Regions from separate parts of the Alteribacillus bidgolensis genome, predicted to be linked through region 1. Evidence: riboswitches for the same ligand, from Rfam matches in the RefSeq annotation. Region 1 holds a riboswitch; each other region holds the start of a gene.
The links. A riboswitch is a leader RNA that binds a small molecule or an ion and turns the genes downstream of it on or off. The one in region 1 is predicted to bind thiamine pyrophosphate.

Region 1 (8,015 bases):
GAAGGAAAAAGACAAAATTCTTCCTTTATAAAAGGATTAGAACGCTCTATTAAATGGGTGTTAGGCCATCGATTTATTACTTTATTTATTACATTTCTTTTGCTGGCTGGCGGTGGTGCTGGTCTCACAGCAACAGGCATTAACTTTTTACCGGCAACCGATGATGGATATTTTACAGTAGATGTCGAAATGGATTACGGAACGAATCTGGATAGGACGACAGAAGTAATCGAAGATATTGAAAATATACTTGATGATGAATCGGTTGTAGCAGATTACATGTCCGTTATCGGTTCCTCCGAAGAATCGGCTGGTATGGGCGGACCTTCTGGGTCACATGAAGCTCAAATGTTTGTAACGATGACCGATTTAGAAAACAGAGATCAAAGCACAATCGACTTTGTCGAAGAAATTGAAAGTGAAGTTACAAGTGTGGACGCTGATGCTGACATTTCATTATCGACTCAGGCAGCAGTTGGCGGTGGTGAAGCAAATACGGTTGTCTTTTCCGTCAGTGATAATAACACGGAGGAACTAGATGAAGCGGTAACGGCTATAGAAGATGATTTAAACGATGAGGATGATGTTAGAGAAGTAGAAACATCTGCTGATGAAAGAGCACCTGAAATGCAAGTTCGTGTAGATCAAGATGCAGCTCGTGATAACGGGTTAGTTCCAGCGCAAATTGCAGACATTGTTCACAATGTAACACGCGGGGAAACAGCCACTTCTATACAAACGGACCGTAATGACAACTATGATGTGATTGTAAAGTATTCTGAAGAGTCTCTTGAGAATCAAGAAGATCTAGAAAACCTTCTTATTCCTAATGGGGAGGGAGAATACATTGCGCTTGATGATTTGGCTGCGATCGAAGAGGGAGAAGGCCCGGCTGTAATTAACCGATTGGATCAGGAGCGAAGTGTAGAGTTTACAGTAACATACAGTAGTGATACAAATTTAAATGACATGTCTTTGTTGATTGAAGACATTATTGAGGATGCTGATTTAGCAGACAGCACCAGCTACGCTTTTTCTGGGGAGCAAGAATTGCTTGACGATGCAATTGACAGCCTTGTATTTGCGTTTCTGTTAGCATTGTTATTTATCTATCTGGTGATGGCAGGTCAATTTGAATCTTTTAAGTATCCGTTTGTCGTTATGTTCAGCGTGCCGCTTGTCGTTATAGGGGTGATGCTTGCCCTAACTATTACACAAACGCCGCTTAGTGTAACGGTCTTTATCGGTTTGATCGTGCTGGCTGGTATTGTGGTGAACAATGCGATCGTGCTGGTTGATTATATTAACCAAATGAAAGAAAAAGGAATGCCTGCAAGAGAAGCCATTATTGAAGGGGTAAAACAGCGTACCCGCCCAATTTTAATGACAGCTGTCACTACGATTTTAGGGGTTGTTCCGTTGGCTCTTGGCCTTGGAGAAGGCACAGAAATTCAGCAGCCAATGGGGATCGCTGTGATAGGCGGACTAATCAGCAGTACATTCCTTACATTGTTTGTCATTCCTGTGGTTTATAGTTTCTTTGATAAAGAGACAAGAAATATGAATAAACGATATGTAACGCCTGAAGGCAGGGTTGTATATTCCTATGAACTTGAACACTATTTCCAGGAAAGTGCTGCTCAAGAAGAAAATATGCTTCCGGAAAGCACCGATAACGAACCGGGATCAGGTAAAAACATTCACAGTACAGATCAAAATGAACATTTATCAAAAGATGATATTATTTATCTGTTAGAACGTATTCTTCAGCATTCAAAAGGAAAGTCCAATAATGAAGAACAAGAAAACAAAGAAGATAGAGACAAAAAGAATGAGTAACAAGTAGAAGCTGTTATTTGACACTGTCATCGGTGTCAAGTAACATGGAAATAACTTAAAACAAATGATCCACTAGGGGCGCTGTGATAGCTGAGATGATGCAAATTGTTTTTGAAGCATCGGTCCCTTTGAACCTGATATGGGTAATACCATCGTAGGAAAGTGGAGCGAAGACTTGTAATGTGGTATTAATATGTCGACCGCTCTCTTTTCGGAGAGCGGTTTTTATACTATCGGAAAGTTTAACTTTGCTAAGTATAAGTTAAAGAATAAGGCTTCCACAATTTGGACTTGGCGGCAAGCCGAGTAACTCTGTTGTAAAAATGGTGATGTTAATCAGGATAAGCAAATCAACGGCACACGTGCAATTGCCGCACTGCCATAGGCTGCGGCGTTTTAGGCGGTTTTTTTACAAAGGTAGACAGGCAAAGTTTTTCAACTTGATGAGGAGGTAATAATATGAGAAGAGTACCAAGTGCTTTATCAATTGCTGGGACAGATCCAACCGGCGGAGCAGGAATACATGCTGATTTAAAAACATTTCAGGAATGCAAAGCCTATGGTATGGCCGTGGTCACTTCAGTTGTAGCTCAAAATACAAAAGGGGTCCAGGATGTTTGGCATGTCCCGCTTGAAATGGTGGAAAAACAAATGAAAGCAGTTTTAGAAGATATTCGGCCAAATGCTGTGAAGACGGGCATGATTGCTACACCGGAAATGATTGAGAAAGTGGCTGATTTGTTAGACGGACAAGATATCCCTCTCGTAATCGATCCGGTTATGGTGGCAACAAGCGGTGACTCACTAATGGAACAGGAATCAACATCGTTAATGAAAAATCGTTTAATGCCTCTTGCTCATGTGGTTACGCCTAACATAGCAGAAGCTGAAACACTGACAGGATTAAGCATTAAAACCCAGAAGGAAGCAGAACAAGCAGCTAAAATGCTTGTAGATGATATGGGTGCGTCAGCAGCAGTTGTTAAAGGAGGGCACTTTACAGGTGATGCCACTGATATTTTATACGTTAACGGGCAAATCGATTATTTAACAGCCCCTCGAACTGATACAAACCATACCCATGGTACAGGCTGCAGTCTTTCCGCTTCTATTGCAGCTGAATTGGCAAGAGGAAACACTATTAAAGAAGCTGTCACAAACAGTAAAACGTTTATTTCTCAAGCCATTCACGACACACTGGGTATTGGTAAAGGAAACGGACCCGTAAATCATTGGGCTTCTCGATTAAAAAAGGATGATATTTTAGTTTAAGGAGGAGCTGACGTGAGAAGTAAAGAAGCAAGTAAACTTTTAGAACAAGTAAGAGAGCAAAAACCATTAATTCATAACATTACAAATGTGGTTGTTACCAATTTTACTGCAAACGGCATTCTATCTATGGGTGCTGCCCCCGTAATGGCGAATGCTGTGCAGGAAGCAGCTGATATGGCTTCAGCTGCGGATGCGCTCGTTTTGAACATTGGCACCTTAAATGATGCACAAATAGAAGCAATGATGCTAGCAGGAAAGGCCGCAAATGAAAAAGGAATCCCCATTGTGCTTGATCCTGTAGGAGCTGGAGCGACGGCTTACAGAACAGAAACGGCTCGTAAGCTTCTAGAGCAGCTAGATATTACGCTGCTCAGAGGTAATGCGGCGGAAGTGTCTGAGATAGCAGGTTTAGAGAGTGATATTCGCGGCGTAGATGCTTCAGGTGGAGAAAAAAATATGGAAGCTATTGCCTCTCATGCGGCCAAGACCCTAAATATTGCTGTAGCAGTGACAGGAGCCAAAGATGCTGTAGCTGATAACAAATGTTTATACTCGATTAATAATGGTCATTCCATGCTGACAAGGATTACAGGTACTGGATGTTTAGCTAGTGCGGTCATTGCAGCCTTTCTGACTGTAACAGAAAAAACCGCCTCAGGAGCCGCTGCAGCATTAGGTTATTACGGTATTGCAGCAGAAAGAGCAGAAGGATTTGCATCAATGCAAGGTCCTGGAACCTTTCAGATCGAATTACTTAATGCCCTTTACCACGTTGGAGAAATGGATTTCAAACAACAACTCAATATTGAAAAAGAAATATTAGATCGCGGGGGTTCAACTCATGAATAAAGAAAATCTTTTGCTTTATTTTATTATGGGAAGTAATAATACATCACAACCCCCTTCACAAGTTTTGAAAAAAGCAATCAACGGAGGCATTACATGCTTTCAATTTAGAGAAAAAGGCTCCGGTGCGTTAAAGGGAAAGGAAAAAGAAACACTGGCAAGAGAACTGCAATCCATCTGCTGCAAACACAAAATACCGTTTATTGTAAATGATGATACAGAACTTGCTATTTCTTTACATGCAGATGGTATTCACGTGGGACAAGATGATGAGTCTATCCAGGAATTAAAGAAGAAATGTCCATCTTCTATGATTATTGGTGTCTCTGCTAAGACGATAGAAGAAGCGGAAGAGGCAGAAAGGCAAGGGGCTGATTATATTGGAACCGGGCCGATGTTTATGACGACGACTAAAGAGGATGCCGAATTACCTATTGGACCCGAGGGCATATGGGCGTTGAGAAAACAAGGCATACAGCTGCCAATCGTCGGCATTGGCGGCATCAATGAAACCAATGCTGTGGAAGTAATTGAGGCAGGTGCGGACGGGGTTTCCTTTATATCTGCTATCAGCCAGGCTGATGATCCAGAAAAAGCAGCCAGCACATTAAAAGACAGGTTAACCTAAAGGAAAATTTTCGCCACACTGTTACCGGTAAACAGGATTAAACCACGGTTTCCACCATGAGGATTGGTGAAAACTGTGGGTTTTTTATTCTAAGAGTAAGAATCCTGCTGCTTGAGATGTAAAACTAAGAAATTTTTAATAAACGTTCGACTTATAGAAACAAACACTGAAATAGAGAACGTATTAATTCCTCTCGCGGCGTTTTGCCAATGTTAGCACCATAATATTAGGAATGAAAAGATACAACAGTATGATTTTGACTGCTTTTCTCCGCTAATTCTATAACTTTAATAACGCGGGCTGCTTCGTGTGCAGTTACAGGTGGTTGATGACCTTCTAAAATAGCATCACGAAATTTGATATAGTATTGTTCGTATGCTCCTTTTACACTTGGTATGTTTCTATTTCCATTTTCATCTGTCAGGATGGCCTGATTATCTTTTAAATCTTCTCCCCATCCTTTATCTCCAGGTTTTCCGCCAATCTTCAACATGTCTTCCTGGGAATCCAGTCCATACTTAACGAAGCTTCCTTTTGTACCATGAACAATGTATCGGGGGCTGTCACCAATTGCCATCGATCCTGAACGAAGGATCACACGTTTATTTTCATATCCTAAAATAACATGAAAATAATCTGCGGTTTTTCCGCCTTCACGCTGCACCTGGATATCTCCGAAAATCGTCCCGGGTTCTCCGAATAACAAAAGAGCTTGATCAACCAAGTGGGAACCAAGGTCATACCAAGTTCCTGAACCAGGAAGATTCTGTTCCCTCCATCTATCCCTTACGTCAGGACGGAAACGGTTCCACACCGCTTCGTATGTATGTACCCTTCCAAGCTCTCCGTTTTCCATACATTCTTTTAATGTTAGAAAATCATTGTCCCAGCGTCGATTATGGTAGACGCTTAAAAAAAGTCCTCTCTCTTCGGCAATGACGGTTAGTTCTTCTGCTTCTTGTAAGTTCGGTACAAATGGTTTTTCCAACACGACATGCTTGTTGTGCTCTAGTGCTTCTTTTGCCAGTTGATAATGAGTAGTATTTGGCGTAGTTATAATAACAGCATCTAGTTCAGAATGCCGGCACACGTCTTCTGCACTGCTCATTACTTCAGCTTCCGGAAGCTGGCCTTTTACCTTGTCAGGATTAGAAGAGGCAACGTGGGTAATTTCTATATTTTTTACAGTATCAATTACAGGAGCATGAAAGGTAGCCCCAGAAAAGCCAAAACCTATCAATCCTGTTCTAATATAAGACATATGATCACTCCTCTTGTGGTGGCATACATTATCTCTTGGTTCTTACTTCGTGAACGTATTGGTTTTTCCTTCTTCTCGAGCGCTGCTAAAAATGTGGTTTGCTGTCAAGTCTATAACTTTTAGACAAAAATTCTTCTCCATTCCTATTTTTCAGCACTGCAGAGGAGGACAGTTGACAATGAAACTATGCCACGCAGAACTAAACTACTTGATCACTCCTAGACACTAACACTTATCCCAGAAGTTATCATTTCTAACATAATAAAATAAAAAACTATGTCATGTTTCCTTCCTAACTTGTAGAATATCTTTTTTAAATAAGAAACAATGAAAATTAAGAATGTGAAAATAGAGATGGAACGTTCTGCTGGAGGGAGAAAAATGAGAAAGAAACTAATTATTATAGGAAACGGTATGAGCGGATTGCGTTTCATAGAAACGATCATTTCTCACGATAGTGACTCTTTTTCTATAAGATCTTTTGGTGAGGAACCAACGCTTCATTATAATCGTGTCAAACTTTCTTCTTATTTACAAAATGAAACAAATGAAACTTCTTTGTTTTCTCATACAGATGCGTGGTATAAGGAGAACCGCGTACACATGCATGTAAATGAACAAATTATTCGGATAGATACAGATAAAAAACTCGTTTATACGAATAGAAATGAAACATTTCCGTATGATCAATTAGTTTTAGCAACAGGTTCAAACCCAGTTCAATTAAATATCCCGGGACATGATAAAAAAGGAGTATATACTTTTAGAACTTTGCAAGACGCAAAGGACCTTAAAGCTCTGGCTGCAAAAGCACAACGAGGTATTATAGTAGGTGCTGGATTTTTAGGATTAGAAGCAGCTTATGGTCTTTCTAAAGCAGGGATGGACGTAAACGTCATTCAAAGAGGCGATACTTTATTGACTCCCCAGCTAGATGGCACTGCTTCTCTATATTTACAGAGGGAATTAGAAAAGCGTGGTATCTCTTTTTATTTCGATCAATCACTTGAAAGTATAAAAGGGAAGAAACGAGTAGAACGCGGGATCCTGCAAGATGGTACGGAAATTGATACTGACCTGGTACTCTTTACGGTTGGCATTAAGCCGAATATAGAAGTTGCTAAAGAAAGCGGGATTAAGACAAACCGCGGCATAGAAGTTAATGATTATATGCAGACAAGTGCAGCGGATGTGTATGCAATAGGAGAATGTATCGAACATAACGGTATTTCTTATGGACTTGTTCCGCCAGTATATGAACAGGCTGAAATTGCTGCAAGTCATATTTGTGATAAGCAGAAAACAGCTTATAACGGCTCACCGTCCTACAGCCATTTAAAAATTGCTGGTATTGATTTGTTCACTGCTGGCAGCATCGAGGAATCCGAACAAACAGATAGTATTGTGCATGCGGACAGCACGAAGCCGCTATATAAAAAATTGGTACTCCAAGATGATGTGATTAAAGGAGCTATTTTATTTGGTGAAACTTCTTCAGCAGATGATATTTCAAAACGAATTATTATTCAAAAAGCCTTATCTTTTCAAGAAAAAAACCAGCTGCTTTCCGATAAAAATATGAATGAGGAATTGATTGATTCTTCTCCAGAAACTATTGTTTGTAAATGCAATCAAGTAAACAAGCAAACTATTCTTCAACATATAGCAGCAACAAAAGACCCAAGCCCGAGTACTATACAGGCTTCAACGAAAGCTTCTTCCTCATGCGGCGGCTGTTCAGGGGACGTTTCAGGTCTGCTTCGTGTTTTTGATCAATGTAAGCACCAAGCACGGAAAGAAACGATGTGCTCTTGTACTTCCTTAGAGGACGAAGAGGTACGGGAATTAATATATAAAGGAATTTGGAAAGATATATCAGATATAATATCTTCGGTTGAATGGAGGACAGAAGGATGCGATACTTGTTTGCCGGCCCTTCACTATTATTTGTCTGTACATGGACAGACAGAGCTGACTTCACCTCCGTGGATTCATAAAGAAGAGACCGGCGCTGTAACTATTGAATCCCTGCCCATAAAAGAAGATGTAACACCAATAGTATTAAGTACCTGGATACGTTTGGCCGATATTATGTCTTTTTCTTCCTTGAAAATGACTGGAGACCGCAGAGTAATGCTGACCGATGTATCCATGAATGATGCAGAAATG
Region 2 (8,015 bases), 1.2 Mb from region 1:
ATGGAGCATTCTTATCTTCTCGAATATAATGGACCGCTTTAGCAAACAGTTCTTTTCCAACGCCTGTTTCTCCATGTATTAAAATCGTAGCATTGGTTGTAGATATTTTTTTGATTTTTTCTTTTACTTTTTCTAATTCTTCACTTTTGCCATTTATCATAAGAAAAGGATCGGGTTCAGCGTGGAACTTTTGCATTTTATTTTCTAAGTCACTTATTTTCTGGTTGGCTTGATAAAGTTCGCGATTTAGTTGTACTTGGCTTGTAACGTCCACTTCAGCTGCAACTGCACCAATGATTTCGCCTTCCAAATAAATAGGTTGAGAGTTTATAAGCACAAATAAATCCGGTCTTGGTTGATGCTGATATCGTTGAAAAGCCTGGCCTGTATACAACGAATCTCTACATTTTAACATTGATTCTTTAAAAAATTCTGTCATTTGTCTTCCCAATATATCTTCTTTCTTTATAGAAAAAATCTGCTCTGCCCCTGATGTCCACACTACGGTTCGTTCTTCTTCATCGATCATGGAGATAGAAGTGTCCATGGTATCAATCATCGCTTCAAAGTAAGCATTTAAATGTGCATAAGAAGCATATAGTTCTAAAAATGCTTGTTTAACATCTAAAACCCCTATTGGTTGATCACTTTTACCTACCACTACTGCTTGTTCCGCTTCTTCCAAAACAAGCATCATTTCTTTTAAAGATTCCGTTTTTTTTACAGTCGGAACAGAGACGGAGAAACAACTCACGAGCTCTTCCGTTAGTACTATATTATTTTTTTCTCGGCATACAAACTTAAAGTAATTGCCATCCTTTTGATAGTAGTACAAATGATTCTCATCCCGATACCCTTTGTGAATACTACTTAAAAGACTATTTATATTAGAAAAAAAGGACACATCCGTATCAATCAAATCTTCTACATTAGGAAGTTGATGTCTCATTATGGTACACGGCCCCCTGTATAAATATTTAGACTAGTATACAGTATTTTTATGTAAAGTGTAAAATTTATTAGACAGTATAACTTTCACAAAACCCAATAGCACTCCATGAACAAGAAGATCCAATATCATTTTTAAGTAGAGAAAATTCTTTATTCTTCCATTTAAACCCCTTGACCTTAAAATAAACAAGTTCTGCCAGTCCAAATGGTGGAGCCTTAGTTTTACTTATACTTTAATTCTTTAATAAAATTAAACATTCTTAAAGTAGAACAAAAAACAGGCTTGATACAAAATCGTGTCAAGCCTGCGTTCCCGTTTTGCAAAAGTCCTAATCTATTCAAGGTTCATAAAAATCTCTTCCGTCTCTGGTGTTTCTTCAATATATCCCGTCTCATTCAGCCATTCCATCGTTGCTTTCCAAGACTCGGCACTTTGGCTTCCAAAAGGTTCTTCTTCTGTTTCCATTTTGTCTAGCAGTACCTCAAGGCTTTCTTCTTCTACTTCCCGTTTTAGAGGAAAATTCTCCTGATCCTGGTGATCAAGCAAGATGTCTAGACTCTCATCTGGGTTTTCTTTCATAAATTCATAGCCCTTTTCAGCTGCTGCCCAGAACGAACGAATTTTTTCTTCGTTGTTTTCTATATTCTCTTCATTTGTCACCATGACGAGTTCATAAAATGGAGGGACTCCGTAATCGACCGGGTTAAGATAATCAACCTCGTGGCCTTCGTGTTCAAGAACCGGTACTTCATGGTTAATATAAGCTCCGACTACAGCGTCTGTTCTTTCCGTAACAATGGCTGAATTAAGTTCAAAACCGATGTCAATTAGTTCCACTTCATCAAAATTGCCGCCATCTTCTTCTACCATTGTTTCTAGAATCGGTTCATTTACGGGAATTCCCGGATATCCGACTTTTTTCCCTTCTAGATCTTGAGGGGAATCAATATCAGCACCTTCTAAGTGGACAACATGGTTTAACGGTGATCGTACGATAGCAGCAACAGAAACGACCGGCACTCCTTCATTTCGCGCTGTGATAACGTCCGGCTGATAAGTAATACCCAAGTCAACTTCCCCTGTGGCAGCAAGGTTTAAAGGATCCGTTGGGTTTGTCGGAAACTGAATGTTCACATCCAGACCTTCTTCTTCAAAATATCCCTTTTCCTGTGCCGCATATAAATAACTATGTACAGCGTTTGGATACCAATCCAGCATAACGTCTACTTCTTGAAGCTCTTCCTCTGCATCTTCATCTCCTGCTTGACTGTCTTCTTCATTACTTTCATCAGCATTGCATGCTCCAAGAGCAGTGATTGAAAATGCCAGCATCCATGCCATATTCTTACGTTTGTTTGTCTTCCACCATCTTTTGTTCATTCTTTATCACTCCATTTTGTTGTTGTTGTTTTTTCTAAAAGTTTTATGGCTAAAAATAATAAAATGCCTAACAAAGATAAAAGAACAATCGGAGCAAATACTCCTGCGCCATCCATTTGAGTCATCATACGGCGGCTAAAGTAGCCAAGCCCTGCGTTTGCCCCCAGCCATTCTCCAATAGCAGCTCCGATAACACTCATCGTTACCGCGACTTTCATACCAGAATAAAAATATGGAAGAGCAGATGGTACTTTTACTTTCATAAAGATTTGTTTAGAACTCGCTCCCATCGTTTTTAGCAACTCTTCAAATTCACGGCTTGCCGAACGCAGACCATCGAACGTGCTGACCGTAATAGGAAAAAACGTAATTAAAACAGTAACGGCTACCTTACTCCAAATCGAATATCCAAACCAAAGGACGAAAATAGGCGCAAGCGCTATAATTGGAATCGTCTGCGACGTAATGAGAAGCGGAAAAAAGCTCCGCTCGATCACTTCGTTTTGGTTCATCCAAACCGCAAGCCCTACTCCTGATACGATAGAAATGCCAAGTCCAATAAGGATAATATTTAACGTTGCCGGCAAATGCACGAAAAACAATATATCATGTAATTCCCACAGCTTAAGCAATATCTCTGTCGGGGAGGGCAGGATGTAACTTTTATCATAAAGCCGTGCTCCGACTTCCCACATCATTAAAAGAAGTGCCACAATAATGCCCGAACCTGCATAGGAAAGCCAGCTATTTACCCTTTTCTTTTTCATAGCTGCACCTTCGATGTCATTTTGTTTAGCAGCTCCTGTTTTAATGCCATAAATTCAGGATCGCTGCGAGTGTTTCTTTCTCTTGGACGGCTTAACGGAATGATGACTTCTTCTAAGTTATTCTCGATGGGCGGCTCGGTAAAAAGAAGGACACGGTCCGATAAAAACAGCGCCTCTTCTATATCATGTGTAATAAAAATCAGTGTTTTCTGCCAGGTGCTCCATTGTTCAAGCAGCCACTCCTGCATGGAAAAACGAGTCATAGAATCAAGAGCGCTAAACGGTTCATCGAGCAGCAAAATGTCATTTCCGCTCAGCATCGCTCGTAAAAACGACACCCTTTGTCTCATCCCGCCGGATAGTTCGTGGGGATATTGGTGCTCTGTGCCTGCCAGGCCGAACTTTTCTAAGTGACTTATTACTTGTTTTCTGGCTTCTTTTTTCCGTACGCCCTTTATTTCCAACGGCAGCACGCCGTTTTCTAACACGGTTCTCCAAGGAAGCAGCAAATCATTTTGCGGCATATAGCCCACTTTACCTAGACGATTTTTTTCTTCTTTTTGGTTAATGAAAATGTTTCCTTCGGCTGGATTCTCCAGCCCCGTCGCCAGCCTGAAAAACGTAGACTTCCCGGAACCGCTTGGCCCAAGCAGGCTGACAAATTCACCTTTACGGATATCAACGTTAAGCTGTTGAAAGATAGAAGAAGATTCCTGGCCGTAATGAAAAGAGACTTGTTGAAAGTGAAGTTGGGAACCAGATGATTCTGGATTGATATTGTTTGTTTTAACCATAAGGCAGCCGCTCTTTCTGCCTGGCTGGATACCAGCATTTTATATATTCCATGCTCTTTTCATCCTTTCTTTTCTCAAAAAATATGGTCTTGCTCTTTTATTTCAACACTCTTCGTTTGGGATTCAGCGCTTTGCTTCTTTTGCTGCGCTTCCCCCATTGGAATTCAGCACTTCCAATAAAAAACCACTCTAGCGAAAGAGTGGTAGTGGTTGTGGGCATAAAAGAAATGGACAAGCCCATATCCGAGGCTGATCTTTATCATTTATTTTATGCTCGCTCACACTTCCCTCCGCTAGTTCTAACTAGTTCAGGTTCCAGGGTTAGGATAATAAAATCCCTCTCAGCTATTTTCTAGCACCCCTAGTGTGGAAGTTATTCTTATTTTCATTTGCTACTTTGTACTTATATCTATCTTCCACATTAGCATAAATACTTTCATTCGAAAACCTTTATAGCTTATAAAACGTCTCGTTTCTGCACAAATTAGAGATATCATTTTAGGAAGGAGGATTTTGATGGAACGAGAAAAACGCCCGCCAAGAAACATCCCAAATAACCAGCAAGAAGAAGAATGGAGAGAGTTTCCTGCTCCACAGGAACAAGTCGCTGACGCATTTGTGGAAGGAACGGTAGTCGGAGAAATAGAAGAAGATCGAGAGGCTGACATTCCACCCGATGAAGAAGGTATTATGGAAAGCGAAGAAGAATAATCACGAAAAGCACAACCCCTTGAAAAAAGTACACAGCACCTGTAACAATGCCAAACTGGCTTGTACAGGAGGTACTGTTTTTGCCCAGAACGTTCTCTGTTTTAGCAGCATCCTTTATTAAATTAGAGCTCAATACCTCCATTTTAAAAAGGGAGCATGCCTAACATCCGTTGCAGCTGCTCCCTTTCACATTCTCATCGCTCTCACACCCTTTTTAATGCCAGATACCCCCTAATAAGATATATGTTAGATTTTATCAACTGCCCTCTTGTCTACACGCATAAACAATAATATTCTCATTTTTCCGCCATCACTTCTTTCCTTATGTTAACTCTTCCATTCTTTTTTAATATTACTCACTTACGGCCGAAACATAGGGTAGTATTTTCCATATATCACCTCTGTATCTGCCATATTGATGGGAGGAATCATTTATTTGACTATATATTCTCACAAACAAATACGTAGAAAAACACCCAATTCCTTAATATTGAGAAAATTTTATTCTTATGAGGAGATTATCTAACCTTTTTCAGCCAGCCTAATTCCTCAGATATTTCAACCGCCGCTCGTGTGACCAGTCGAATATTGTTTTTTAATTGTGTTTCTTGAAATCTCGTTTCCGGTCCTGCAATACTTAGAGAAGCCACCACTTTATTCTCCCAAGAAAAAATAGGTGCCGCAACACTTGCTGTTCCTTCTGTCGTTTCACCAAATGACATAGCAAAACCCTGGTTATTAATGATAAGAAGTTCTTCTTTTAATTTCTTAGGATCATTTATTGTTTTTTCTTGTACTAATTCCTCTATAATTTTATTTCTTTCCAAGAGGTTGAAAAAAGCTAACATCACTTTCTTAGAGGCACCTACTGAAAGAGGGAGTCTCATGCCTGTCGGCTCTGCTATTTTTAAAAGCTGCGGTGAGTCGATACAATCAATAAACACGCCTTCATTGTTTTCAGGCACGGTTAAATATACACTCTCTTTTGATCTGCCAGCAATTTTTTCCATTACCGGAAGAGCAGCGTTTCGAACCGATAAATTATCTCTTATCGACAAGCCAAGTTCCATTAAAGCAAGACCGAGTCGGAACTTTTTTGTCTCCTTGTTTTTGTACACAAATCCACACTCTGACAAACAAGTTAACAAACGGTGTACTGTCTGAACGGGAAGGTTAAGTCTTCGGCTTATTTCTGTAGCACTCCACTCTTCCTTTTCTTCACTCGGTTTAATCGTTGTTAACAAGGTTATAAACTTGCTAACCACACCTGACATTCTTGTTCCCCCTTATCTAAAAAGATAGAGTGTCAATACTATGATAAGTTAATGAACTTATATTTTTAAAAGTTCTGTTATATTTATTTACACGCTTTCTTTCCATATGGAAACATTGCCTCATATGATGGAAACATAGTCATGTGTTATATTGGATTAGCAACATATTATGAAATAATACCATTTTTTGTAAGGGGAACTAGACTTTCCAGTAAGTCATAGAATATACGGGATTTTTGCTTACAACTTCCCTAATAGAGTCAAAAAGGAGAGAAGAGCAAAAATGAAAAACCTTCCTGTTTTTGTATATGGAACATTACGACATGGACTACGGAATTATCAAAGCTATTTGAATGGAAGAACAGAAAAGGAGGTTCCTGCTACTACAAAGGGACGAATGGTGTGTGTAGAAAACGGATCTTTTCCTTGCCTTTTTCCCGAAGGAAATAATATCATTCAAGGAGAGTTAATGTACATTTCAGATGAGATCTTTCCTGAGGTGCTAAAGGATCTGGACTGGGTCGAAGGGTATGACGAAGCGGATCTGGAAAATAGCATGTATGAAAGAAAAGTGGTAACCGTCGAAAATAAAAACGGAGAAAAAGTAGAAGCTTTTATTTATTATTGGAACGTAAACGGCGGGATAGGGGAATACATACCAAGCGGCTGCTGGGTTACGCATGTATCAAGGGAAAAAGAGAAAACTAATTAACAAAGAGAAAATAAAATTAATAAAAGGGATGCCCCAAGTAACAATCATCTTGGAGCATCCCTTTATTTGTATTAATTATTTCCAAATGCTAGTTCCCCATAAAATGCTGCTTGGTATCTATCTCTGATATCGTCAAGCGTATAAGGTTTGGGGCTGCGAGCTAAGAGTCTTGTTTGCTCGATACCGCTTTTGGCGAGCTGTTCTATATCCTTTTCTTTAATACCGAATTTATCCAGAGTAGATGGAATTCCGACCTCGTCGACGATATGCTTCAATTCTTTTACTGCAGTAATGGCTGTTTCACGTTTATTAAAGTTATCAGATTTTACGCCCAGTGCGTCAGCCATTAACACCATTTTATCGATACAAGCCGGCCAGATATAGTCAAAAATATAAGGAAGCAGCACTGCATTTGATTCGCCGTGCGGTATTTTAAACAATCCTCCTAATGGATACGCAAGCGCATGAACACCTGCAACACCAGCATTATAAAAGCTCATCCCTGCCGTCATGCTGCCCCATGCCATATTTCTTCTCGCTTCTACGTCTCCCCCATTCCAGACAGCCGTCCGGATATTGGATGAAATTCGTTTAATTGCATCCAAAGCTAAGGCATCGGTTAGCGGAGTAGCGTTAACCGAAATCAGCGCTTCCACGGCGTGGGTGAGCGCATCTACTCCAGCGGAAGCTGTAATCCGTGCCGGCAGAGTATAGGTGAGCTCTGGGTCGACCACCGCTGCATCAGCTAGTAAGTTTTCATGCGTAATCGCGTCTTTCGTGTTTTTCAGTGTAAATACTGATATATCGGTCACTTCTGCGCCTGTGCCCGATGTTGTAGGAATTAATATTTTTGGAAGCCCTTTGGATGTGAACTTTTTCGTGCCCGTCAAGTTCAAGTAGTCCTCTACTTTCCCTTCATTCTCTTTTAATACAGCCACTACTTTTGCGATATCTAATGAACTTCCGCCGCCGATACCGATTACAAAATCAGCATTAAAATCTTTAACAGCCTGCAGCGCTTTATTTCCTATTTCAAGCGGAGGTTCAGGAATCAGATCTGAATAAATGTTATATTCTAATCCTGCGTTGTTTAGCTGATCTTCTAATTTTTTTACAATCCCTGCATCTATGACACCTGGATCCGCAAACACCATGATTCTTTCTGCTTTATAAGACTGAACAATGGAGGGCACCTCTTGAATGGAACCTTCTCCTGATACAATTTTTATTGGCGAAGCAAAGGTTTTATACATTTATATCACACACTCCTTCTCTATTAACTGTTTATTTTCACATTAGAATGTGATGGAACATTTGCTGGTTTTGATGCAGCCAGCGTGACGATATACATGACAATCATACTTACTAATACACCGATACCGGCTGCTCCAAATGGGTTGGAAAAGTTAAAACCAAACGGTAAAT
Region 3 (8,015 bases), 1.2 Mb from region 1:
GCATTACATTCAATAAGCCAAATGTTAAAGTTATGGTCTAAGGCAAAATCTATCCCTAACTCTCCAAAATCTCCATATGCATTTTCCATACATTCATAAGTGGTTAACAAAAATGCATCTATCTTGTTTTTTAATTGAAATATATCTATATTTATCTCTGATGGAAGTTTTTCAAAAAAGTCCTCGAATCGATGTACTTTGGATCCTGTTCTAGTACTTGTTAATGGTGCATTCCTTTTCCCGACCCTAACCGGATACGACGTAATATCAAGCTTTCCTTCCCTGTTTTTCTGTACAGTCGCTCTCATATCAACTGGGCAATCTAGGATTTTCAATACATTTATTGCTTCTTGAATAATGAACTTCTTACTATCAAACTGCTGCTCAAATATTTTAACTAACTCTTTTATATCACTAACAGTACTCTCAACAATTCTGTCACTGATATAGCTATACTTATATTTATCCTTTGAAAGCTTTATCACCTGCATGACACCTTTTCCGTTATTACCATAACAATCTTTCATATATAATGCATTACTTATTTTAAACATTTCTCTTAAATCTTTATATCTTCTATAAAACATTGTTTTAGGTATAAAATTGCTTATTTCCTTATACCTGGTTAATTTCTGATGTAAATCCCATTTATCAAATGTGTGCCTCGTGTTTAGCTTTTTTAATGAATTTGATTTTTCCAATTGTTCTCGAATAAAATCTGATTTTGCTTGCTGCTGCGGCAGCACGCCTCCTCCACGATCATATAAAACATCAGGCAACGGAAATTGAGATGTCTCCCAGTACCGCTTCTCCGTATTGAAATACGTTCCCAGTATTTTGTGTCTAATAAAATCAACATCATGCAGCGAGAAAAAGTATAATACTGTTCCAGCCTTCTTATTTGCTTCTATCAATTTCAACTGTCTGAATATTGGATTTTGCTTTCTCAGTTTCCGTATTACACCACTGCTTATAAAGACTCCTATAACAGGCCCTATACATAACTGATTTTCATTAATTCTCAGCGAATATTTACTGCCTTCTTGAAGCCAAGTCATTTTTTTAAAGAATTGTTTAGGAATGTATGCTATCTCTTTAGTTTCATTTGCAATACAAGAAACGTTTAATGACATACTCCCTGCTTTGAAACTGATATTAGAGGAATCCTCCAGCTTTTCATAAATGTGTTTAGGTAATGTAATGTCAGTGGCATTACCTTTATCCATCGCTTGCCGTAAAGTAATAGACCAAGCATTCTTAGTTAAAGTTCCATTTTTTTTACACGTTAAAAACTTAGCATATTTTAGAACATGGATAAACTGCGATCCAACCTCTTCTGTATCATCTATTCCTGGTACAGGATCTTTATCAGGTTTAGAATTAGCTTCAATAAACCAAAGTCCTCCTTGATCATCAATTGCCATGTCCATACCTAGTTCACCAAGAGTACCGAACTCTTTTTCGATATAAGTTGCGATTTTTATCGTTTTGTTATAAATTTCTTGTTCAGTTGGAATAGCATAATTATTTAAACGGTTTAATAGATCATAATAGTCCCTATAATTAACGACTCTTCCTCCAATATTTTCATTGGTAATAGAATAATTCTCTTGTGCCAATCGTATTTGACAATAATCAGCTTTCCATTTTCCTTTATCATTTTTCTGAATTAGAACTCTTAGATCCATTTTTTTACTATTAAGTTTTATCAAAGGTATGCCCTGTTGAATAATAAAAGGTTTGTCACCAACAAAGGAATCAATATGACTCTTTACACCTGATTCATTATTTATAAAAATTTTTTGCAACCCTTTATTGTAAAAATTAAGAATAAAACCTCCATCACTCTTTTCAATAGACATTACTTCTATGCCGCGACTTCCATAAAACGATTTCAAAAATACATGTTGGTACTTTTCTAACATGTATATTACCTTATCAAATGTTTTGTAGGTAATTGTATGAGGCAAGTACTGCTTAACTTCATTGTACTTGTATAAAAGCTTATGAACTTTCCATTTCCCTAAAAAATCACAATTATTAATGAGCTTCATGGCAGGATGCGTTGTAAATTGGTTACGAATATGTTTAACCAATGGCTTTTCCTCTCGTTGGAAACCAACACCTCGATCATAAATTACATTAGAAAGAGGTAACCAGTAATCCAGCCACTTCCCCCATTTAGGTGCATAAATATATCCTTTCACCTTGTTTTCAAACCACTTTATATCATTAATGGAGAAATAGTATAATAGACAACCTTCTTGCATACCTGCTTCCATGTGTTTTTGCAAACTGAAAGGAATTTCTCCTTTTGAAATATATTTCATATACTTTGTATTAACAAACACACCAACTACGGGGCCTAGATAAATATTTGTTTTTTCTTCCTCTACCCATATATTAAGGTGTAGATTACTCAATAATAAAAGGTTATGAAAAATTTCATTTGGCACATACATATATTCAGTATCCTCTTTGTGCCCTTCTATAAATACCTGTTCATGTAATTGACCAACGCAAATATTATAGAATATTCCCTTCTCTAAACCTAATGAATAAACTATTTTTTCAGGCAAATAAACTTTATTACTTCTTTTATTATGAGATTTTTTCACCTTTATCCTCATCATTTCCTCCTAAATATCCAACCGTTTATATTTGCCCATATCACTAAATAGAAATCTATCCTTTTATAAGCACTTTTGAACCTACGCCTATTTGTACCAAATGTATAGACGATCGGCACAAGGCTTTTATGCATTTATATATTGTTATTCTGACTAGAGGATTAGTGTTCATATTCATAACTCCATTAGAAGAAAAACCTAAAAAGCCTCCCCTTCACGGTTGGTTTCCTTCCGTTTAAAGGGTCTTTAGTTCGCTTAGTTCATTGCCATTTTAAGCATATTTTTAAGACAAGTCTTTTCGGATACACCGCATACTTAAAACGGTCTAAAACAGCCATAGCACTAGGAGCTGATTGAATCCCAGCCCCGAATAATAAAATCCAACATTCCTTGACATTCTGCGGAGCATAAGCTTTGATCCTTTTACCAAATAATACTTGATCTACGCCTAAAGCATTAATAGCCGGTTAAAAACCGGCAAAACGATAACTAAAATGGCGATCGTATCCATTAAGTAATTTAAATTTTGTTAACGTTTAAACATACCTTATTCAAAGCTTCCCCTTCTAAATTTACAAAACGGAAACAAAAACAAAATCACTACATTCCTAATATAGAGCAACACTTAAAAGGTTTTAATACTATAAAAACTGGTTTCTAATATCTAAATCTACCATTCTCCGCAATACCAAGGATTATAAACAGTTTATTAAGATAAAAACATAGAAAAACCCGAATAATCAGCACTTTATACGTGTCAGTTATCCGGGTTACAAGTCGTTATAAACCTTTTTATATCCGAGTTATTCGGTAGGCCACATTTCCCCTTTATACGCCATATCCCAAAACATATACTCAAACCGCGTCGTGTTTAAGAAAATTTCCTCAAGGTGCTTTAGTTCATGCTCTGGTTTTCCATGAGTCAGCCGATCAAGCATGTTGATCGTCCATTGGGTTAACTCCTGAAACTCGTCGTCGGCATACATGTTAATCCATTCGCCGTAAAATTCGTGGTCGCTTGCTCCAGGAATCTGAGAAAGAGATTTTCCAATTTCCGCATAACTCCACATACATGGCAAAAGGCTTGCAACCAGTTCTGCAAGACCGCCGTTTTGTCCGACTGCCAGCATATAATGCGTGTAAGATACAGTAACAGCAGCTGGTTTCGCGTTTTCAAGTTCTTCTTCACTGATATCAAATTTCTTCGCATACTGGCGGTGAAGATCCATTTCAGTGTTTAAAGTAGAATCCAAGAGTTTTGCGAATTCACCCATCGTTTTCACGTCGGAGGCTTTCGCTGCGCCGATCGCAAACAGTTTTGAGTATTCAATTAGGTATAAATAATCCTGAATCATAAAATAACGAAATTTTTCTCTATCAAGTGTTCCATCACCCATTCCTTGTACAAACGGGTGATTATGATTCTTTTCCCAAATCGGTTTGACATTTTCATATAGTCGTTCGCTAAATGCCATATTAATCCTCCTCCCTTTCTGTCGAGCACCAGTTATAAATGAGTGAAATCATTACTTTTGTGAATTGGACAAGCTGATCAATAGAGACTGATTCGTTCACCGCGTGAGCATTTTGAAGATCCCCCGGGCCATAAATTAAGGTCGGGATGCCAGCGTCGCCCAGCCAGCCTCCATCGGTAACGGTTGGAGACATGCTGATTGGCGCTTTTTGACCAAATATGTCTTGATGTGCTGTTTGCAATACTTTTGTTCCTTTACCATTTTCCTCAATATCTAACGAAGGAAAAATTTCGCCGCGGTCTTCAATCATCGACGTCCCTCCCCATTCAAATAATGGAGGGTTTTCTCGCAGCCACGGGTCAGCGTCAGCGACACGGCGAATATGATCTTCGACTTCTTTTGCTACCATGTCGTGATCTTCATCTGGATAAAAGTGTACGGTAATCCAAAGCCGGCATTCATCTGCGACAAAAGCAGCATGGCGCCCCCCTTCAATGACTGCCGGATTTATGGTGTTCATCCCAGCTGGAAAACCAGGATAAGATTTTGTAACGGCCCAGTGTTTTTCCAGCTCTTGCAGTCCTTCGATGATTTTCGTCATTTTCTCAATAGCACTTGCCCCTTTCACACCGCCTCCAGCATGAATCATATTTCGGCGAGTAGCGTCATGATACGTCTGCGGACTTTTCACCGTAATCCAGCCGGTGATGACGCCGCCCTGCCCTTGAATATTCAAGTCACTTGTATCCACAACCACGGCTAAGTCGGCACTGTATCCTCGTTTGCAGCATTCCAGTGTCCCAGCTTCCCCAACTTCTTCTCCTATAACGGATTGAAAAATAAGATCTCCGGGCAGGCGGATGCCTTGTTCTTGCAGCAGTTTTACCGCAAATAGCGCTCCAGCAAGGCCTCCTTTCATATCCGCTGTTCCTCGGCCGTAAAGTCTGCCGTCTGCTGCCACTGGCTCAAATGGACCGTATTTCCATGATTCATTCTCTTCATCGACCTCTGCGACATCCATGTGTCCGTTAATAATAAGGCTTTGATGTGTTTCAGGATCTTCACCTTTCCACGTCCCGACTACGTTAGGATCACCGGGATACACATCCCAAACGTCTGTGTTAAAGTCGTGTTCTTTTAAAAATTGTTCGATAAATTGCTGTGCTTCTTCTGTGTTTCTTGCTGGCGGGCTCGGTGTTTGAAAGCGGACTAAATTTTTTACAAGTTCAAGAAGTTCATCCTGTCTTTCTTCCACCAGTTGATTTAATTGCCAGAGTGTTTTTTCCACCTTATCCCTCCTCTTAAAAAATAAAAACCACTCTAGCGAAGAGTGGCTGTACATATTATGGTTGTCCCATACTTATATCCGCTCACACTTCCCTACGCTAGTATTAACTAGTTCAGGTTATAGGGTTAGGACAACCGCCCTTCTCAGCTGTATAACAGCACCCCTAGTGTCAAGCCTACCTATTTTTTTGTTGGAATCCTTTAAAGACAACATAGCATAGAATAATCATATTTAAAACTAAATTTTCATATTTTTTTCACCCTGGCTGACTCAGTCGAACATTTTATATTATACTATTTTTCGAAGTTCTTGTTATGCTTCAAATTTTGTTGTATTCACCGTTGAATCTTCGTAATTTTCTGTATACTCTTTGCCTTTTGTGTACCATATAAACTTGCCTGTAAAGCCGTATAGGAGAGTAATAATAATTACAAGGAAATGAAACCATAGAAAAGGCAAGTACGCCATTGTTGAGACACCTAATGTTACTGCCATAAAAACCCCGCCATCTGACCAAGGGACCATAGGCGTTGTAATAGTTCCTCCTGCTTCTGTGTTTCTTGAAAGTACACGTTTATCGATATTTAAGCGATCATAATTTTCTTCTGTGATTTTACTTCCGGTAATTACAGAAACATAGGCAGCACCGCCGAAGAAATTCCCAAAAAATGCAGCAATTAATGTTGTTAGTGTAGTTTTCCCAGCATTATCGGCCCATTTTAACAATGTTTGGCAGATGACATGCAGGATACCAGCAGCTTCCATTAAACCCCCTAAGCCTAATGCGAGTAAAATTAATAAAATAACCTCTAGCATGGACACCATTCCGCCACTATTTAACAAAGTATCCATAAATTCAATACCTGAATCGATGGAATACCCTTGATAAGAGGTTTGAATGGCATCTAAAAACGGAATGCCCTGAAATGCAAAACCCCAAATAACTCCTAAAAACGCACCAAACGTAATAGTAGGAATGGATGGTTGCTTCATCGCTAAAAGAGCGATAACAATGAGCGGCGGAACCAGCATATACCATGATATATTAAATTGACCCTGCAGCGCTCCCATAGCTTCTTCGGCCCTTGTTAAATCGACGCTGTTTCCTACATAGAAAAAGCCAACAAATATGAACAATAGACTTGCGATTCCAAAAGCAGGACCGCTTACATAAAGCATTGACTTAATATGTTCAATGATATCTACCTTTGTTAAAGAGGCGGTCATTACGGTTGTATCCGATAATGGAGACAATTTATCGCCCACATAAGCACCGGAAATGACCGCACCTGCTACTAAGGGGAGAGGGATTCCAAAGCTTTGTCCAATACCAATCATTGCAATCCCTGCCGTACCTGCCGTTCCAAATGACGTGCCCGTAGCTAGGGAAGTAAGCGCACAAATAATAAGTGTAGCAAACAAGAAAATGTTTGGACTTATAACAGATAAACCGTAATAAATAATGCTTGGGACGATGCCTCCTGCAATCCAGGTTCCAATTAAAGCCCCGACAGTAATTAAAATAAGCACCGCTTCTAATCCATTCGATATTCCCTGGAGCAACCCATCTTGAAGCTTTTTGTAACGCAGTCCTATCCACAGCCCGAGTCCTATCACCATAAACCAGGAAGTAAATAATGCTAATTGAATAGGAAGTTCCAGCAAATTTATAAAGCCAAACATAATGACAATAAATAAAATTAAAACCCCTATCACTTCATAGACTGTCGGTAACCTCGCTTCTTTTTTCAAACCCCTCACCCTTTCTCATTTATTATTTTAATGATCTTCCATTTCAGGAAGCAGCAAAAAACCTTCTGTCAAAGGATCTTCCGGATCCAAAAAAAACTGATGTGCACCCGTTATCCATGCAGAACCTGAAATCTGGGTTTCTACCGCACAAACGCCTTGTACATTTATTTCATCTAGAACCTGTCCTTTAAAAACACTGCCTACAATGCTTTCGTGGCAAAATATTTCTCCTTTTTTAATTTCTTGTTTTGCAAATAGTGTAGCAAGCTTGGCTGAAGTTCCCGTACCGCAAGGAGACCGATCTATCCCAGCTGGAGGAACGACAACAGTATTTTTGACATGTACATCAGAATGTTTTGATGGTTCGAAAAATTCTATATGAGTAAGTCCATTAATAAAAGGCTTTTCCGGGTGTCGTATCACATGTTCTTTATTGATTTTCTGCCTGAACGAGACAGCTTTTTCTATAATACGAGCACTATTTTCCGGCGTTAAATCGAGTGAAAGGGAACGAGCATCAATTATTCCGTAAAAATTCCCTCCATAAGCGATATCACAGGCGATAGTTTTTTTCATTTCATCATCTTCCACTTCGATCGATTCCAAAAAAAATGAAGGGACATTGTTAAACGTTACCTCTTTCGCCCTTCCATCTTCTATTTTGATTTCCACTCTTACTAATCCCGCTGGTGTCTCTAATGTTAATGCGGTACACGGTTCTGTCATATCCACTTTCCCAGTTTCTACTAAAGCTGTACAAAAACCAATCGTATCATGGCCGCACATTGGGAGATATCCTCCCGTTTCTATATATATCACGCCCACATCTGCGCTGGGGTGGCAAGGTTCAAGCAAAACAGCTCCTGACAT
Region 4 (8,015 bases), 1.8 Mb from region 1:
TTCAATTCAGACAACCGGCAACATCCGCACTTGCAGGCATTGCTATCTGGATATTTTTCAGTGTGTTCTATTCCATGATTATCAGTCTTATTCAAAAGACTATGATGCCAAGTGCCGGTAGTCAGCAAGTACAAGAAGCTATTGCCCAATATGGATTTATTCAAAATTTATCAAGACTTTCTCCAAGTTACTTGTTCAATGAATCCACAACGATTTTGCTGACGCCATCCGTACGTACGCTTGGACCGTTGTCTATGGAACAGAGAACGGGAGCAATTCCTAGTCCACTTCCGCTAGACCAAAGCCTCATCCTGATATGGCCGCAATTAACCAGTTTGATTGCTATTACAGTGGTGTGTTTTGCGATCTCTTATGTCATATTTATGAAACAAGAAATCCGGTCCAAATAACTAACATAAGTAACATCTAAAATGGCTGGCCGCCGGGGTCAATAGCGAAGGCAGCAGTTTTACTTATGCTATTTACCTATTACCTTTGGTTGCTAGTTGGGGTATGACAACGGTGGAATGTTTCGCAACTTTCCACCGCTCCATTTGTTATTCTTTTGTATTACCATTTCTTTTACTATCTTTACCTTTATTTCATTTTCTATTTCCTCATTGCTAGAGTCGGCATTTATGGAAGTGTGATACATCATGTTTAACCTTCTTTTATAAAAGACTCCCAATATATTTATTTAACATTGACATTTATAAATTACTGTATGTTCTCTAAAGCTTGCTTTACATTAGCAAAAGATTCAATAGCAGATAATTCTATATTGCTGCTTACTACCGTTTGAACGAGTTCAGGGCGCATGCCTGCAGAAACTACGTGTATCCCCATCATACGAAGCATTTCACCTATTTGATGAAGTGATAGTGTAATTTGGCTATTTATTGTTAACACACCTTAAAAATCAGCTATAACATGTTTTACTTCCATATCTGCAATTCTCGGGACAACATTGTCCATTAGATGCTCGGCTCTATTCTTATCAATATAACCAATCAATGGAAGAATCACGATATCATCTTTAATAGGCACGATAGGTGCTGACAATTTGAGGGGTTCATCTTCGTTATATTTATCGGAAAGACATTTAAACGAGAAAAAGGTTTCATTTAAGCTTATATCTAACATGTTATTTATCCGTTTTAATATATAAGCATTTTCTTTCACAGACAAATCAAGTTCAACACTAATCCTTGTTAGTATTTCATTAAAAATATCTCTTGTTGGTGGATAACGAACAACAATTTCTGATATTTCTCCCTTAGATGATATTTGCATTTCTGCATTCTTTTTACTCCACTCTATAAGAGCTTTTGGTGCTCCATTTTTTTCTTCTTCCATAAGTGATTCCCCAAAAAACTTCAAAAGCTCAATATACATAGCAATGGCTTGTTCTTTCTCCCAGTTTGGAATGTCTAGCTGCATTCTGTTAAGTACCGACTCAACCACTTCCACAGCTAAAGGTTCTGCATTTTCATGTATGTATGTAGAGAAATTTAAAAATGGGGCCATCCTTACTCACACCTTCTAATTGTATTTAACTAGTTCTGCATTATGCTGAGCCTTCTTTGCAATTAATCTATTAGTTAAATTTTATATTTTTTGATTATTTTAACAAGAATACAATAAGAGGAACTGCCCAAAAGTGACAGCTCCTTGTCGTTTTCACCTCACCCCTTATACAATGGAAAGTGAATTTCCTTTTCCTATCACTCCTTAGGTTTGCGTCTCGCCTGACTCCCCAAGAGTCAACTCTGTCGTTTGCTGTTCACCATTGCGGTAGAATGTAATTTTAATAGTCTCTCCCACTTCCACTTCCTTATAAAGGATATTTCTTAAAGCATTGCCATCTGTTATATTTTCATCATTTATGGCTGTAATAACATCATATTGTTGAAGTCCGGCTTTTTCAGCTGGCGAGCCAGAGGCTACACTATTTACAAAAACCCCCTCCTCGACATCTTTCGGAAGTTTCAACGTTTTTTCCCACTGGACACTAGGAATCTGGTCTAAGGATCCAATCGTTACACCAAGCTGAGGCCGTGCTACTTGGCCAGTTTCTTCGAGATCTTCAAGTACTGGAATCACAACATTGGAAGGGGTGGCAAAACCGATGCCTTCTACGGCAGACTGTGCAATTTTCATGGAATTTATTCCGATCACTTGTCCTTTAATATTTATAAGAGCACCACCGCTGTTCCCTGGATTAATGGCTGCATCGGTTTGCAGCACGTCTGCATTCCAATCGATTTGTTCATCACCATTTAAATCTACCGGAATGCTGCGATCTACAGCACTAATAATTCCTTGTGTGACGGTTCCATCAAGATTTGAACCTAGCGGATTTCCGATCGCAATCGCCGGTTCTCCTGCAGAGAGAGTTTTTGAGTTGCCAAACTCCGCTACTGTATCAACATGTTCTGCATCTATGCTTAACACAGCTAAATCAGTCAATGGATCAGAACCGACTACTTCAGCCTCTACTCTTTCCTCATTAGCCAAACCTACTTCGATTTCATTGCTTTCTTGTACGACATGATGATTAGTTACAATATAGGCAGTATCTCCTTCTTTTTTATAAATAACGCCAGAGCCAGACCCTTGAGGTTCCATCCCACCGGACTGCTGCAAATTGAAAATTCCAACAACCGCATCCGACACCTGCTCTACAGCTGATGTAACCCCGCTTGATACTTCTACACTTTCACTCGTCATTTCTTTCACTTCCATCTCAGCCTCAGACGATTGTTCTTGGCTATTGGAACTAGCTGTCGAAAGTAAACCTTCACTATTTACAAATGGCATCGTTATTCCTACTGCTGCAGCTCCAATCACCGCTCCAATCAATCCGGTGATCCCCGCTTTTTTGTTTTGATTATTCTTTTCTGGTTTTATTTTGTCATCCATTTATTAGTGCCTCCCTTTTTATTATGATCTCTCTTCGATATGTTTCATTTTATTGATGAAATGTGTCAGCTATATATCTAAAGTCATGAAAAAGAAAAAGGACGCTGTTCCCTTATTACAGGAAAGCGTCCTTTTTTGTATTTATACATGTATCACTGATTTATATTTCTAACTTCTAGAAATTTTCTTAACTGCAGTTGATGGAAGTACCTCTTTTCAAAAATAAGCATAAACATTTACATCAATGTATTCATCCTTCATTGCAGGCTTCATTAATGGTGAAGGGCGTTTTCCATGATATTGCGACTTCGCCACGGGGTATCATTCTTATAGTTATCATATTCATGTGTATGTTCCTGTGATTTTAAAAAGAGATCATCCAATAATTCAACATGTCTTAGTAATTTATAATAAAAATTGTTGTTTTAGTAATATAAAACTTCTATTTTATGACACTTTATACATTTCTCATAATACGAATTGCCTTCAAAATGGTGATGACAGTTTTGCTGGATTTCTTTTAAGCGGTTTTCCAAAAAAGCAAGATAGGCTTTAGACTGTTTCATTTCCTCTTCAATTTCTTGGACCTTTGACAACATGCCCACCTCCTAAAACGTTACTGATAAATAGTGCCCCCAGACTTCTTAAATTCTTCCGCTTTTTCTTTCATCCCTTTTTCAATATCTTCCTTCGTAAAAAGCTCATTTTCCTCAGCATAATTACGAATATCTTGAGAAATTCTCATACTGCAGAATTTTGGTCCGCACATCGAACAGAAGTGGGCTGTTTTAGCACCTTCTGCTGGTAACGTTTCATCATGATATTCTAAAGCCCGTTCCGGATCTAAAGATAAATTAAACTGATCTCTCCACCGGAATTCAAAGCGCGCTTTTGATAGAGCATCATCTCTTTTATGAGCGCCTGGATGGCCTTTTGCTAAATCAGCAGCATGGGCAGCTATTTTATAGGTAATAACCCCTTCCCGAACGTCATCTCTATTTGGGAGGCCTAAATGTTCTTTTGGTGTAACGTAGCAGAGCATCGCTGTCCCGTACCAGCCAATCATGGCAGCTCCAATCGCAGAAGTAATGTGATCATAACCAGGTGCTATGTCTGTTGTCAGCGGTCCAAGTGTATAAAACGGGGCTTCTTCACATGTTTCCAGCTGTTTGTCCATGTTTTCTTTAATGAGGTGCATCGGTACGTGCCCTGGGCCTTCCACCATTACCTGTACATCATGCTCCCACGCTATTTTTGTCAGCTCACCTAATGTATCCAGCTCCGCAAATTGTGCTTCATCATTTGCATCGGCAATTGACCCCGGGCGCAAGCCATCTCCTAAAGAAAAAGCAATGTCATACGTTTTCATTATTTCACAGATTTCCTCAAAGTGAGTATATAGAAAGCTTTCTTTATGGTGATATAAACACCACTGCGCCATAATCGAGCCGCCCCGGGAGACAATTCCTGTCAGGCGTTTTGCTGTTAATGGTACATAACGCAGAAGGACACCTGCATGAATGGTGAAATAATCCACGCCTTGTTCTGCTTGTTCAATCAATGTGTCACGATAAACCTCCCAAGTGAGATCTTCGGCAACTCCATTTACTTTTTCTAATGCTTGATAAATAGGAACGGTGCCAACAGGAACAGCGGAGTTTCGAATAATCCACTCCCGCGTTTTATGAATATTTTTACCTGTTGATAAATCCATAATATTATCAGCACCCCAGCGTGTTGCCCATGTCATTTTCTCCACCTCTTCTTCAATCGAAGAGGAAACAGCAGAATTTCCAATATTCGCATTAATCTTAACATGGAAATTCCGGCCTATAATCATTGGTTCTGTCTCTGGGTGATTTATATTGGCAGGTATAATCGCACGGCCCTTTGCTACTTCATCGCGTACAAAGGCAGGATCCATATTTTCTCTTATAGCGATAAATTCCATTTCAGGCGTAATGATTCCTTGTTTTGCATAATGGAGCTGTGTTACATTACCTCCTTGTTTTGCACGTATCGGTTTTCGTTTTAAATTAGGAAACACTTGATGATTAGTACGGGGATCATTTTCATCATTATATCCATTATCTTCAGGCTTCATGTTTCTACCTTCATATTCTTCCACATCCGCTCGTTCATGAATCCATTTACTGCGGATGGCAGGAAGACCTTTTGAAATATCAACCGAATATTCAGCGTCCGTATAAGGCCCGCTCGTATCATAGACACGTAGTGGCGGATTATCTTCTTCTCCGAAGCTGCCGGTTGTAGGACTTAGTTCAATTTCACGCATAGGAACCTGAATATCGGATCTTGATCCTTCGACATAAATTTTTTTGCTGCCTGAGAAGCTAGACATGATAGAAATGTTTTTTTCATTTAATGAGGATGTGGACATAAAAAAATCTCTCCTTTTCAATCTGATAATCATTGATAAAGGACGAGACCTAGAACATAGCCTGGCGCTGAAAAAGTGAAGTACATAAAAAAGCCGGATCCATAAAAAGATGGACCCGGCTTTGTATGTAGAAGTAAATTCATCAGTGATGATTTTCTAACTTCCCTACGCTGGTATGATCCAGATCAGGTCCAAAGGGTCAAGAAACTTTCACGCGTTTCTTTCTCAGCCCAGCTTATTGGACTCCCCTAGTTAATTGATTTATTCTATTTGATTTCAGTATAAATAAATATACGGGATAAGTAAACACTTATCTTGAAAAATAAAACTTTTTTACTTTTGGACTTCATTATATATAGGTATCTAATACCGATTAGGCTTGATATAACCTTTCATAAAAATATGGCGGACACTCTTTCTAGATCCTTGCATAAGCTAAAATAAATACTTTAGGGGAGAAGGTGGAAAAATGGGGTATTATCCTCCTCCTTACCACGGACCGCCGCGTCCTCCATATTATCATCCCCCGAAAAAGCATAAGAAAAAACACCGAAAGCAGCCGTTCTGGTGGAAAAAATGGAAGCTTGCTTGTTCGCAGATTCTCATTCCTTTAATATGTTTTCAATTATTTCGAACGTTGATTTTTCCGACCAGTTTTGATGTTGTGTTATTAATTATCCTTGTCAGTTTAACTGTTTATTGCTGTTTTACTTGTTAGCAGGACTACAAATCAATCTTTCGAAAAACTTAATTTACTACGCTTAAACGAAAGCTTCATATTTCGCATAAAAGCATAACGTTTAGACCCGTCCTTTAGCAAAGTTAAACTTTCCTAAAGTGTAAACAAAAAAGCTCCACTTTGGTCCGTTTTGCCTAGTGGAGCTCCTTTTTATTCTTCTTTATCTTCGGATAAATCAGGCCAAGTATCGAGATCTTGTTTTATTTTTTCTAACATCCAAATTCGTTCTTCTAATTGGAAAGTTAAGGTATGTTCATCTGCGAGAGTACGGTGGCTTGCTCTTAATAAAAATGGGTACATGCTCGTTTCATCTAGCAGCTGACTTTTTAGAAGCGCCTCATCCCCAGCTTTGAATGGGAAATGGTGATCGTACGTTTTTATCCACGGATAAGCCTGAATAGGTTCCCACATTCTTTCTTTCATACAGGAGCGGTAAAGCCATGCGATGTCATGTAAAGGATGCCCATCTGCTGTGTGTTCGAGATTAATAAACCTGTAATTTCTTTTTTCATCTATGACGAGATGATCAGGCGAGGGTCTGCCATGACAACGTACCATTCGAAGCCTCTCATTTTCTGCAGCTGTCCTTTCCCATTTATCGTACCAGTACAAGGAATCTTTATGCAGATTATATAAAAACGGAAAATGTATAAGAAACGCTAGTTCAAATGGAGAATAATAGCGCTTTTTTTCTATACTATCCGCCATAGCTTCTAGTTTAAGCAGCTTTTGGTCCCGTTCTTTTTTAAAAAGTTCTCCTTGTTCTTTCCAAACATTTTCTGGAATGGTTTCTTTGTATTCAGTGGAACGATGAAAAATCGCCAAAGCCTTAAAAAATTCTGTTTCATGCTGCAGTCCTCGGCATTCTGACCCCCATGGCGTCAAGTAATACATCATTTCATTTTCATTGCTGCACCATTCACCATAGTTGGTTCGAAGTACTGGCACCACTGTTTTCATTTGTTGTTTTTCAAAGAAACGGAGCGTCTGTAGAAAACGCTCCGCCTGTTGATTGTTTAATTGGGTTTCTTTCAACGCAAATGTGCCTTCTTCCGCTTCTACTTTTGCTATTTTATCAAATGTTTGCACACGAATTGGATGGATAGGATAACGTTGAAGAATATATTCGATATTACCCTTCATTTTTATTACTTCCTGCAGCGGATGCCGGAATATATAAAATTTGCCCTTCTTCTAAATGCTCATTGTCCAGGCGATTGTAACGGACAAGATGGCTGATTGTAATATCATAGCGTTCAGCAATGGTATCTAGTGATTCGTTTTCTTGTATGATGCACATTTTCACTCGTGAAAATTCTTCTTCTCCTTTCGTCATGACTTTTGTTAAATACAAGGCATTGTCATCGCGGTCCGACATCGATGGACTTGTTGATTCTTCCTCGCTGCTGTCTTCCTGTTCTGTTTGTACTGTATCCACTTCTTCTATATCCTCAGCGCTTGGCTCTATTGTTTGAACGTTCTCTGATTCCGTTTCATCACGACTGTGAAAAGAGGTAACAATAGGGGAGCTGCTTTCCTGTTGTTCTTTTGCTTCCACAGATTGGTTATCTATTTGATCCTCTTCTTGTTCATTATCTTCTTGTTCATTATCTGATATTTCGTTGTTCCTATCCTCTATAATTTCTTCTTCTGTTTCTGTTGAAAATTCTTCGTTCTCTTTTTCTTCATCTGATTTTAAACCTTCTCCCTCGTTAAACGCCTCTTCTTCTGTTTCTTCTGTCACATTTTCATGAGACGTTTGAAAATAAGAAGAAAAAGTGCGGTCATATGGACGTGGAAAATCTGGTGGTGCAGCTTCTTCTGGCTGATATTTTGCCTCTATATCCCACCGAGGCATAGGCTCTGGCGCGGTGAGCGGTTCACTTTGTTCTTCTTCACGTGCTGTTTCTTCATTTTTCATACCCGTAATACTTACATCAGCTGTTAGTTGAA

Region 2: it holds a riboswitch for thiamine pyrophosphate, as region 1 does, so the genes downstream of both, CEF16_RS12790 (ABC transporter ATP-binding protein) here and thiD (bifunctional hydroxymethylpyrimidine kinase/phosphomethylpyrimidine kinase) in region 1, are expected to answer to the same signal.
Region 3: it holds a riboswitch for thiamine pyrophosphate, as region 1 does, so the genes downstream of both, CEF16_RS12730 (acetylornithine deacetylase) here and thiD (bifunctional hydroxymethylpyrimidine kinase/phosphomethylpyrimidine kinase) in region 1, are expected to answer to the same signal.
Region 4: it holds a riboswitch for thiamine pyrophosphate, as region 1 does, so the genes downstream of both, thiC (phosphomethylpyrimidine synthase ThiC) here and thiD (bifunctional hydroxymethylpyrimidine kinase/phosphomethylpyrimidine kinase) in region 1, are expected to answer to the same signal.

The regions. Positions count from the first base shown of each region.
Region 1 is NZ_KZ614149.1:3,764,627-3,772,641, forward strand. Features, by position in the region: gene CEF16_RS18735 (efflux RND transporter permease subunit) at 1-1,839, shown strand, start outside; TPP riboswitch at 1,904-2,017, shown strand; gene thiD (bifunctional hydroxymethylpyrimidine kinase/phosphomethylpyrimidine kinase) at 2,299-3,111, shown strand; gene thiM (hydroxyethylthiazole kinase) at 3,124-3,960, shown strand; gene thiE (thiamine phosphate synthase) at 3,953-4,585, shown strand; gene CEF16_RS18755 (oxidoreductase) at 4,812-5,846, opposite strand; gene CEF16_RS18760 (FAD-dependent oxidoreductase) at 6,228-8,015, shown strand, end outside.
Region 2 is NZ_KZ614149.1:2,561,107-2,569,121, forward strand. Features, by position in the region: gene CEF16_RS12775 (sigma-54 interaction domain-containing protein) at 1-949, opposite strand, end outside; gene CEF16_RS12780 (ABC transporter substrate-binding protein) at 1,286-2,332, opposite strand; gene CEF16_RS12785 (ABC transporter permease) at 2,329-3,099, opposite strand; gene CEF16_RS12790 (ABC transporter ATP-binding protein) at 3,096-3,893, opposite strand; TPP riboswitch at 4,162-4,266, opposite strand; gene CEF16_RS12795 (hypothetical protein) at 4,410-4,604, shown strand; gene CEF16_RS12800 (IclR family transcriptional regulator) at 5,123-5,878, opposite strand; gene CEF16_RS12805 (gamma-glutamylcyclotransferase family protein) at 6,162-6,590, shown strand; gene CEF16_RS12810 (iron-containing alcohol dehydrogenase) at 6,662-7,843, opposite strand; gene CEF16_RS24435 (hypothetical protein) at 7,956-8,015, opposite strand, start outside.
Region 3 is NZ_KZ614149.1:2,546,349-2,554,363, forward strand. Features, by position in the region: gene CEF16_RS12720 (YheC/YheD family endospore coat-associated protein) at 1-2,618, opposite strand, end outside; gene tenA (thiaminase II) at 3,434-4,105, opposite strand; gene CEF16_RS12730 (acetylornithine deacetylase) at 4,107-5,393, opposite strand; TPP riboswitch at 5,466-5,568, opposite strand; gene nhaC (Na+/H+ antiporter NhaC) at 5,706-7,145, opposite strand; gene CEF16_RS12740 (proline racemase family protein) at 7,173-8,015, opposite strand, start outside.
Region 4 is NZ_KZ614149.1:1,953,350-1,961,364, forward strand. Features, by position in the region: gene CEF16_RS09850 (ABC transporter permease) at 1-410, shown strand, start outside; gene CEF16_RS24385 (STAS domain-containing protein) at 718-909, opposite strand; gene CEF16_RS09855 (STAS domain-containing protein) at 913-1,527, opposite strand; gene CEF16_RS09860 (S1C family serine protease) at 1,732-2,922, opposite strand; gene CEF16_RS09865 (serine protease) at 3,348-3,521, opposite strand; gene thiC (phosphomethylpyrimidine synthase ThiC) at 3,539-5,323, opposite strand; TPP riboswitch at 5,469-5,583, opposite strand; gene CEF16_RS09875 (hypothetical protein) at 5,793-6,041, shown strand; gene CEF16_RS09880 (phosphotransferase) at 6,213-7,205, opposite strand; gene spoVID (stage VI sporulation protein D) at 7,195-8,015, opposite strand, start outside.